DNA from 3 places in the Nonomuraea sp. B5E05 genome. Region 1 is predicted to be linked to each of the others. Evidence: riboswitches for the same ligand, from Rfam matches in the RefSeq annotation. Region 1 holds a riboswitch; each other region holds the start of a gene.
What was found. A riboswitch is a leader RNA that binds a small molecule or an ion and turns the genes downstream of it on or off. The one in region 1 is predicted to bind cyclic di-AMP.
Positions count from the first base shown of each region.

Region 2: it holds a riboswitch for cyclic di-AMP, as region 1 does, so the genes downstream of both, ABGB01_RS14395 (C40 family peptidase) here and ABGB01_RS24235 (hypothetical protein) in region 1, are expected to answer to the same signal.
Region 3: it holds a riboswitch for cyclic di-AMP, as region 1 does, so the genes downstream of both, ABGB01_RS27000 (C40 family peptidase) here and ABGB01_RS24235 (hypothetical protein) in region 1, are expected to answer to the same signal.

Region 1 covers NZ_JBDPMJ010000013.1:67,159-70,423, forward strand. Annotated here, with positions in the region: gene ABGB01_RS24225 (DUF4032 domain-containing protein) at 1-460, shown strand, start outside; gene ABGB01_RS24230 (alpha/beta hydrolase) at 619-1,464, opposite strand; gene ABGB01_RS24235 (hypothetical protein) at 1,503-2,030, opposite strand; cyclic di-AMP (ydaO/yuaA leader) riboswitch at 2,208-2,342, opposite strand; gene ABGB01_RS24240 (DUF5302 domain-containing protein) at 2,505-2,705, opposite strand; gene ABGB01_RS24245 (class I SAM-dependent methyltransferase) at 2,781-3,265, opposite strand, start outside.
Region 2 covers NZ_JBDPMJ010000006.1:327,389-330,653, reverse strand. Annotated here, with positions in the region: gene ABGB01_RS14400 (LuxR C-terminal-related transcriptional regulator) at 405-617, shown strand; gene ABGB01_RS14395 (C40 family peptidase) at 668-1,711, opposite strand; cyclic di-AMP (ydaO/yuaA leader) riboswitch at 1,718-1,858, opposite strand; gene ABGB01_RS14390 (amino-acid N-acetyltransferase) at 2,127-2,696, shown strand; gene ABGB01_RS14385 (RDD family protein) at 2,782-3,265, shown strand, end outside.
Region 3 covers NZ_JBDPMJ010000015.1:195,090-198,354, reverse strand. Annotated here, with positions in the region: gene ABGB01_RS27010 (M48 family metallopeptidase) at 1-367, opposite strand, end outside; gene ABGB01_RS27005 (hypothetical protein) at 380-1,195, opposite strand; gene ABGB01_RS27000 (C40 family peptidase) at 1,314-1,838, opposite strand; cyclic di-AMP (ydaO/yuaA leader) riboswitch at 1,912-2,074, opposite strand; gene ABGB01_RS26995 (C40 family peptidase) at 2,472-3,265, opposite strand, start outside.

The sequences.
Region 1 (3,265 bases):
GATGATGGTGCGGCGCAAGGTCGGCACCGGACGGCTGATCGTACGCCCCAAGGTCGTGGACGCGGGGCACCACCAGCGGCGGCTGCTCAGGCTGACCGGGCTCGACGTGGAGGAGAACCAGGCGCGGCGACTGCTCAACGACCTCGACGGATTCCGGGTCGCCAGGGGCCTGCGGCACGAGGACGAGGCCATCGTGGCGCACCGGTGGCTGGCGGAGGTGTTCCAGCCCACGGTCGAGGCGATCCCCGCCGGGCTGCGCGGGAAGCTGGAGCCCGCGCAGCTCTTCCACGAGATCCTCGACCATCGCTGGTTCCTGTCGGAGGGCGCGAACGCCGACGTGGGGCTGGCCACGGCCGTGAAGTCGTACGTGGACAACGTGCTCGTGCACAAGCCCGACGAGAAGGCGCTGCTCCCCGACGAGGACGCCCAGACCCCCGGCGAGGACTGGAGTACGGGCTGACCGACCTCGGCCGCTCCCTGCACGACCCGATCGCGGCGGTGGCCACGTGGGCCGAGACCCACGTGGCCGAGATCCTCCGGCACCGGGAGCGGTCCGCGCAACTCGGGAGCGGCCGCGCAGCCCGGGAGCGGCCGCGCAGCCCGGGAGCGGCCGCGTAGTCAGGCGGCGGTCAGCTTGGCGATCTCGCGGGCGATCTCCGGCCAGAGCGGCTCGGGCAGGTCATGGCCCATGCCCGGATAAGTCACCAGCCGGGCGCCGGGAATGGCCGCCGCCGTGGCCCGGCCGCCCTCGACCGGGACGAGCGGGTCGTCCTCCCCGTGCAGCACCAGCGCCGGCATGGTGAGGCTCGCCAGCAGGTCCGTACGGTCGCCCGAAGCCATGATCGCGGCCAGCTGCCGGCCCGTGCCCGCCGGGTCGAAGCAGCGGTCGAACGCGCGCCCGGCTCTCTGGACGACCCGCTCCCGGTCCATCGCGTAGCCGGGTGAGCCGATCACCGCGTACGTCTCCAGCGCCTGCGCCATGACGGCCGCGCGGTCGGCGGCGGGGCGGGCGGTCAGGGCCGCGAACGCGGCCTCCGTCGGCGGAGCGACCGTGGGGCCGGGCGTCGACATGATCGAGGTCAGGGTCAGCACCCGTGCCGGATGCCGGATGGCCAGGGACTGGGCGATCATCCCGCCCATGGAGGCGCCGACCACGTGGGCGGCCGGCCAGCCGATGGCGTCCATGAAGCCCGCGGTGTCGTCGGCCAGGTCGTCCAGCAGGTACGCCGAAGGCGCCCCCGTCGTGGGAGCGCCCAGGTCGTGGAGGTGGGTCGACAGGCCCGCGTCGCGGTTGTCGAACCGGACGACGTGGTGCCCCTGTTCCACCAGGAGCTCGCAGAACCCGTCGTCCCAGTGGGTGAGCTGCGCGCCGAGCCCCATGATGAGGAGCAGGGGCCGCCCGTCGGGGGAGCCGATGCTTTCGTAGGCGATGTCGATGCCGTTCGCGGCTACGCGGAGGGTCACGGTGACCAGAATGACATTCTGGCGCCGCGTTCGTAAAGTCAGCCTCGCCGGGCGTAGGCGCCGGTCGAGAAGGGCACCGGCCGCCCCTTCTTGCCCAGGCCGTCACCCCACTTGGTGATGACGTAGTCGATCTTGATGTGCCCCTTGCCGCCGTTGCCGTTGACCATCAGCGAGCGGGGGTTGAAGGTGCCGCCGGTCAGGTCGGCGAACGTCTTGGCGTCGAGATCCAGCATGATGCCGCGACTGGAGGGCTCCCCCGGCCCTCTGTCCCCGACGAAGAAGGGCATCTTCTTGCCCTTGTAGATCACGTACCCCTCGGTCAGCAGCGGCCAGCTCGGGCTGGCGGCCATGCCCTTCTGCATCGGCTTGCCACTGGCGGGCAGGCCGGTGTCGCCGGCCCTGCCCGAGCCGTCGTCCCAGAAGTACGACGCCGTGGTGGAGCCCTTGTACAGGGCCTTCTTCTCGGACCCTGGATCGGCGTGTGCCGCGGTGCAGGCGACGCTCATCGAGCCGACGGCGGAGGCGGTGAGCAGGGCAAGGGAACGCAGGCCAAAACGGGGAGACATGAAAATGTGAAGTCCTTCGCGAGGGGACGAGGGGGAGGCACGCCGGCAAGAGGGCGCGGCGCTGCGGCACGCTCGAGCGACTACATCGGGCGAGGGAAAGAAAAGGGGGAAGGGGGGCCGCTCAGGCGGCGGCCGGCGCTACGCGATTCGGGGGTACGGCGCGGTAATACATGCGTTATGTCCTCTCCATCACACCTGCCGGGTTAGCTGACGGGTTCGGGCGTGGAGATGCCCTACCGGCACGAGCCGGATTCACCCCAGTGAGGTGGGTCCCCGGTTCCCGATCGAGTCGGGATTCGGCGCCAGCCGGAGGCCCTCTCTTGGGTAAGGGCCAGGTCACCGGCTGGTAATGGCGGCAACTCTAGCAGCGAATCGGACATACGCAAACGATTCGCCATGAACCGGGCAAAGATCTACCTAGCCCGGGAATACGAAAGGGGGTACGGCATGCCGTACCCCCTCAGTCCTTCCGGCTCAGCCGCCGCTCTTGCGCCTGAACGATCTCTTACTCGCAGCCGGGCCGTGCGCCCCGTGAATCTTCGATGGGTCGACGCCCCTGCCACCAGCGCCGGAGCCCGCGTGCTGGTTGCGCTTGCGCTCCAGCGCTTCGCGGAACTTGCGCTTCATCTCGTCCTCGGGAGTTTCGCTGACTTCCGGCTCCGGTGATTCCGCCATGAGGACCTCCACGGTGTTGGGGACAACCACAGCTTCGCACGGCGTCGCTTTCGATGCGAAACCGACCTCGCCCTGTCACCCGTCGCGGGTGAACGCCAGCAGCCGGAACACCGGGTCCGGCCCGTCCCGCCCCTGCCCGTGACCCACGAACGTGGTCTCGCCGGCCTGGCGCAGACCGTGCCGGACCGCCTCCGCCACGACCAGTTCCCGGTCGTCGGCGGGACGGCGCCGGCCTCCGGACCCGTGGGCGGCGCGCTTGTCGACCGTCGTGACGTACACCCCGCCCGGCCGCACCACGCGCGCGGCCTCGGCGATCACCGGACGGGCGTCGCCGAGCAGGTGCAGCAGCCAGATCGTGGTGACCGCGTCGACCGACCCGTCGCGTACGGGTAACGCGCGGCCGTCACCCAGGACCACGTGCACGCGCCCCGCGGCGACCCGCGCCATGCCGGCGGAGGCGTCCACGCCGAGCACCCGCAGGCCACGCCCGGCCAGTTCCCTGCTCACCAGCCCGGTGCCGCACGCGACGTCGAGCAGCGTGCCCCCGGGCAGCAGAGCGC
Region 2 (3,265 bases), on a different contig from region 1:
CGCTGGGTCCGCCATGACGGTGCCGCCCGCCCAGGTCCGGAAATAAGGTGACTCCTGGCTTGCCGCGTGCCGCCGCCCGTGGTGAAGAGCGGCTGCGCGTTCCCGCCCGTACGTATGGATCACGCAGTAAATAGCGCTCGGATGGATCAAAAACCGGGACGTCGGCCGGACCGATCGGCGCCGGGTCGGGCCTGACCGAGAGGGCGCGCGGACCGTATGTCGAGCGGCGAAGGCCGCCGGCGGACGAGACTCGGCAACATACGGCGGATCATGTCAATAGTGCTGGTCAAGAGCGGCGATTGTCATGCTTGACGACCTTTCCATGATGCGTTTACCGTCTGCGAGGAGCGGCTGTGGCCTGGCTAAGAGGGGTCCAGGCCTGCTGTTGGGGGGGAGGGCTCCCGATGGAAGTGCTCACTGAAGGCGTTGAGCTGAGCCATGCGGATCTGGCGTTACTGGCGGAACTCGCCAGAGGAGTCACGGTCGATCGGGTGGGCAGGCGACTGGACATCAGCGGCCGCACCGTACGCCGGAGGCTGCGCGGCATCTGCGACCGAATCGGCGTCGCCACCGCGATCGAGGCCGTGGCGTGGGCGGCACGCCGCCAGCTGATCTAGCGGCGCCCGCTCACTGCGCCTTCACGTCGCTCGCCTCTCGGCTCAGAGCTTCAATCGGCGATGCGCACCGCGCCCGCGAACGGCCGCCGTTCGATCGACGCGATCCGCACCACATCACCCGTCCGAGGGGCGTGCACCATCATGCCGCCGCCGAGATAGATGCCCACGTGGTGCAGGTCGCTGTAGAAGAACACCAGGTCGCCTGGACGCATCTCGTCGCGTGAGATGTGCCGCCCGGCCGTCCACTGGTTGCCCGTGTAGTGCGGCAGCGAGATGCCCACCCGCTGGTAGGCCGCCATCACCAGGCCGGAGCAGTCGTAGGAGCCGGGGCCCTCGGCTCCCCAGACGTACGGCTTGAGCTGCTGCGTGAGCGCCCACCGTGCCGCCTGCGCGGCCTTTCCGCTGCCCGCGATCGGCAGATTGACGCGGGTGGCGCGGGTGCCGGGACGGCCGGCCTCGCCCAGCGCCCGCCTGAACAGGTTGCTCTCGACCTTGGCGACCAGCTTGCTGATCTTGTCACGCTTGGTGTCGAGGTCCTTGACGATCTTCTCGACCTCGCTGATGCGCGACCTGGCGCTCGCCCTGGCGCGCTCGGCGGCCTTCCTGGCCTTGGTGAGCTGGTTGAGCTCCTCGCCCTGCCGCTGCTCGATCGCGAACGTGGTCGCGGCGCGGTCGAGGAAGTTGCCGGGGTCCTGGGAGGAGGTGAACGCCAGCGCCCGGCTCAGCCCGCCCGTGATGTAGGCGTTCTGGGCGAGCAGGACGGCCTTGGCGCGCTTGGCCGCCAGATCCGTCTCGCTGGCCGTCAGCGTCTTCTGCGCGGCCTCGGCGGCCTTCTTGGCCGTCTTCAGCTTCTCCCGCTGCCCGTTGTACTGCTCGGTCAGCGTCTCGATCTCGACGTGCATCTTCTCGACCCGCGCGGCGAGGTCTTTGAGCGAGGGCTTGGGGTCGGCGGACGCCGGAACGGTGGGAACCGAGAGCAGCAGCGCGGCGGCTGTGAAACTCGCCACACCGAGACGGCGGCGCAACGGGGCGCGTTCCGGAGGGCGGGCGTGCTTGCCCGCCGACGTCCTCCCACGGTTGAGTGTGCGCTTCACCAACCAGGCTCCTCTCATAGACGCCTACCGGGTTAGCTGACGGGTTCGGGCCGGAGCAGCCCTACCGAAAAACTCGGATTCACCCCGTGATGGCGGTCGCCACCGGCGGGTCCCCGGCTTCCCTGAGGAATTGAGCGTGCTTCCCCGCGCGCGACACGCGGGGATCATCGTCGCTGGACACTAATGCACTCCGGGTTCCTGCTCAACCAGAACTGCCAACTCTGTAGAGGTTTCACAACCGAAGGGTCACAAGGTGATCTCGGTGCCACTCGGGCAGGAGTGACTGTATGTGGCGCTTCCTCCCGAACGACCGCCCGGCGCGACGCCGTGCACGCCCGGCCACGAGATGTAACAGGATGGGCGGAGACATGTGAGTTAGGTCCGAGCCGTAATGACATCTGTACTCTGGAGAGCCATGGAGCAGGTGGCCGAACTGACTGTGCCCGAGACCGCGGTGGTGGTCCGGCGTGCGCGCACGCCTGACGTGCGGGGGGTCAGGCGCCTGGTCGACGCCTATGCGGGCGCGGGCTCGCGGCTCCTGAAAAAGGCCACGGTGACGCTGTACGAAGACGTACAGGAGTTCTGGGTGGCCGAGCGTGGCGGGCAGATCGTCGGCTGTGGCGCGCTCCACGTGCTCTGGGAGGACCTCGCAGAGGTCCGCACGGTGGCCGTCGATCCCGAATGCCGCGGCACGGGAGTCGGCCACCGGATCGTCTCAGCGCTGATCCAGCAAGCCAAAGATCTTGGTCTGCAACGTGTATTCTGTCTTACTTTTGAGGTCGACTTCTTCGCGAGGCACGGTTTTCGCCGCATCCAGGGCACGCCGGTCTCCCCCGAGGTCTACGCCGAGCTGCTGGCCTCGTATGACGAGGGTGTAGCGGAGTTCCTCGACCTGGAACACGTCAAGCCGAACACCCTGGGCAACACCCGCATGCTGCTCCATCTGACGTCGGGTGACGCGGACCTTGACCACATGGAAAGGTGATTGTTGATACCTATGTCGATACGTTGGGCAGCACAGGCATGTGTCCTGACACGTGCCACGCGCGCACTCGAAGCGAGGTGACACGGTGAGCACCGGACAGCCGCCGTACCCACAGGACGAATCCGGCGAGAACGCTGCGCCTCCCCACTACGGCCAGCAGGCTCCGGGCCGCCACCCCGGCGAGCCCGACCCCGACGTCACTGTGGTCGGCTACCGGGCGGACGACGCCTACGGGCAACAGCCCCCCTATGGTCAGCAGCAGGGCTACGGCCAGCAACCCCCATACGGTCAGCAGCAGGGCTACGGCCAGCAGCAGTACGGCCAGCAGCAGGGCTACGGCCAGCAACCCCAATACGGCCAGCAGCCCCAGTCTCAGCCCGACTACGGCCAGCAGCAGTATGGCCAGCAGCAGGGCTACGGCCAGCAACCCCAGCAGGGCCAGCAGTACGACCAGCAGTATGGTCAGCAGCAGGGCTACGGCCAGCAGCCCCAGTCCCAGCCCGACTACGGCCAGCAGCAGGGTTACGGGCAGCAGCAGTCCGGCTACGACCAGCAGTATGGTCAGCAGC
Region 3 (3,265 bases), on a different contig from region 1:
CCAGGGCCCGCCACGGCGTGCTGAAGGCGGCCACGGCCAGGATCACGGCCGCTAGCACCGCCAGGACCACGGCGGCCTGCCGCCTGAACCGGCGCTCGGCCGCATCCACCACCGCATCCACCACCGCATCCACCACCGGGTCCTCCCCCGGGTCCTGCGCCGGGGCGTCCGTCGTCGCGGGCACCCCATCACCCTGCCCCCGTTCGCGACGTCTCCACGCCCCCGCCGCGCCGCCATCCGCCTGCGCGGGGTCCTCCGCGCTGACGGCGCCCGCGGGAACACCGTCACCGGGCCCTGTGGCGGTCACCTCGCCGCCGCCCGCCCCGGCCTCCTCAGAAGGGCCGTCCGCGTCCCGCCGTCCGCTCATCTTTCTCCCCACTCACGCGAGCTGCTCCCGCACGTACGCGCGCCACCGTGCCGTCAGCGTGGCCACGGAGAGCCCGAGCGCGGCGAGCGCCTCGTCGACGCCGGCCGCCTGCGCGTCACGGTAGAGCCTCACCAGGCTCCTCTCACCGAAACGGCGGGAGAGGAACCGACACGCCAGCCAGGCCTCCTGGTACGCCAGCGCGAGGCGTCCGGGATCAGGCCCGCCGACGGCGAACGCCTCAGGCCCCGGCAACGCGGCCGGCACGTGCCCGGCCCGCACCTCGGCGGCCAGCTCGGCGGCGGCCGTGCGCACGGGCAGCCCGGCGTCCCGGTAGGCGACGTAGTCGGCGAAGCCTTCGTAGAGCCAGACGGGCAGCCCGCCGGTGCCCGCGGCGACGTGGGTCAGCTCGTGGGTGAGGACGACGTCCTTGCCGGTGGAGGTGAGCCTGCCGAACGACTCGGGGACGACGATCACCCGCCCGCGGTCGGCCACCGCCGCCAGCCCGTCGAGACGTTCCACGCCGGCCAGCCGGGCAGCGTCCTGCGCGGAGCCGGGAACGATGACCACGGGCCGCACCGGGCGGCCGAGCACGGCCGTGACCCGCAGCCCCGCCGAGTCGGCGCGGCGGGCGAGATCGCTGAGCGTGCCGGGCGCGGCGCGGTGGCCGGTGACGAGGGAACGTGCCCCGCGGGCGGTGACCTGGCCGTCCGGCCACAGGTCACGGGCTCGCGCGGGGAAGACGGGCGATCCGGGGGCGGGCGCGTCGGCGGCGAGGCCGAGGAGGAGGAGCGCGGCCAGCGCGGCTCGTCGGCTCACCTGCTCGGACACGCTGCCGATCGTAGTGGGCCCCGATCGAGAGGGCCGGCCGCCTGCGAGGGGAAGGACGGGCTTTCACGGGAGCCCGCCCGGGCTCCGGAAGATCTCCGAGGGCCCGGGCGGGGCTTCATCACAGGCCGGGACGGACCGCGCCGACGAACGACGACTTGCGCCATCCGCCCAGCTTGTCGATGCGCACCCGTTCGCCTGTCCGCGGCGAATGGATCATCTTGCCCTTGCCGACGTACATGCCCACGTGGCCGAGCCCGTTGAAGAACATGAGGTCGCCGGGCTTGAGGTTGCGCCAGGAGACCTTGTTCCTGATGCCGGCGAACTGGCTGCTCGCCACGCGCGGGAGTTTCACCCCGGCCTTCTTCCAGGCGTACTGGACGAGGCCGGAGCAGTCGAACGAACCAGGGCCTGTGGCGCCGTAACGGTACGGGTCACCGATCTGGTTCTTGGCCACGGCGATGGCCTTGCCGGCCTTCACCTTCTGCCGAGCGATCTTGGCTGCTCGCTTGCGAGCCGCCTTGGCCGACTTCGCGGTGGTGGCGGCCGTGGCCGCCCTCACCGAGGAGACGCCGGCCGTGCCGCTCGTCGTCGCCGCCTGAGCCGTGGGGGCGTGGAGGACCAGACCTCCGGCCGTCACGCTCATCGTGAGGACGACGCCAGGCAGGGCAAGTCGGGACAGACGGGGGTTGTGCAGGGAGGTAGACAGGATTTCTCCTTGGGTCTTCCACGAACGCCTACCGGGTTAGCTGTCGGATTCGGGCCTGGAAGCCGCCCTACGGCGCGATGGCGCGCCGATTCACCCCTGATCCCTGGGGAACTGGGATCGCTGGGTCCCCGGTTCCGTGCCTCCTGACTGCACGGATTCGGCAGGTCATCGCCCGTGTCATGGGGATGGCGCGGCGATGACCAGCGGATCTTCATCTGTCTTCACATCGGGAGGGACCGATGCGGGTTCGCGGCGCCATGGCTTGTGCACCGCGACGACGCCAGAAGCTACGCCGGACGGTCAAGGATCGGCAAAAGCCGAGTCAGGCTGTAAAGATCGACGAAGGCCTCAGTAAACTCCCGAACCCCTGTTGGAACAGGGGGCGTCGTTACCAAAAAGTGACGCTGCTCACATTTCACGAAACACCGGTCTTGTCAGGGGCCAGATGTCGCGTTTGTCACATTCAGCCTCGTATGCGCTGGACCCACGGTGATCAAGAGGGAGCAGAACGTGATCGCGGGCCGCCCGCGCGGCGTCAACGATGGCGCGTCGTAGAAGGAGGGGGCGAAACTACGGGCGGACGGCGCCCACGAGGCTGCGGCCGTAGGCGGAGAGGCTGACGACCTTGACCACGTCACCCGTCTGCGGCGCATGGACAATTTTCCCGTTACCCGCATAAATGCTGACGTGCCCCAGGCCCTCGCTGAAGATGAGATCGCCGGGCTGGAGCGCGTTCAGCGACACCTTGCGGCTGGCGCCCCACGCCCACTGCGCCCACGTCGTCCTGGGCAGTGACACGCCCGCGGCCCGCCATGACGCCTGGGTCAGCCCCGAGCAGTCGTAGCCGCCCGGCCCCGTCCCGCCGAACACGTACGGCTTGCCGACCTGCGCGAACGCGAACCGCAGCACCGCCGCTGCGTTCCCCGACGCGGGTCCCGTGTACTCGATGCCGGTGCTGTTCGGATTGCCGGTCTTGTAGGCGCCCAGCTTCTTCAGGAGCTTCTTCTGCTTGGCGATCAGGCCGAGGATCTCCTTGCGCTCCTTCTCGACCTCGCCACGGACCTCGTCGGCCGACCGCAGGGCGCCCTGCGCCTTGTCGCGTTCCTTCTTCAGCCCGCGGTTCTCCCGGTCGAACGCGGCCAGCTTCTCCGAGCGCTCCTTGGCCATCTGCCCGGCCAGCGCCATCCCGGCCAGCCGTCCCTGCGGGTTGTCGGCGCCGACCAGCCCCGGCATGGTGGTGGCGTAGCCGCCGGCCCGATAGACGGTGGCGGCCATGTCGGCGATCTGGGTGCGCAGGTCGGCGACCGTACGGAGTTTGCGCTTGTAGCTCGTGTTCAGCTTCGCGTAGGTGCCCTTGGCCTTCT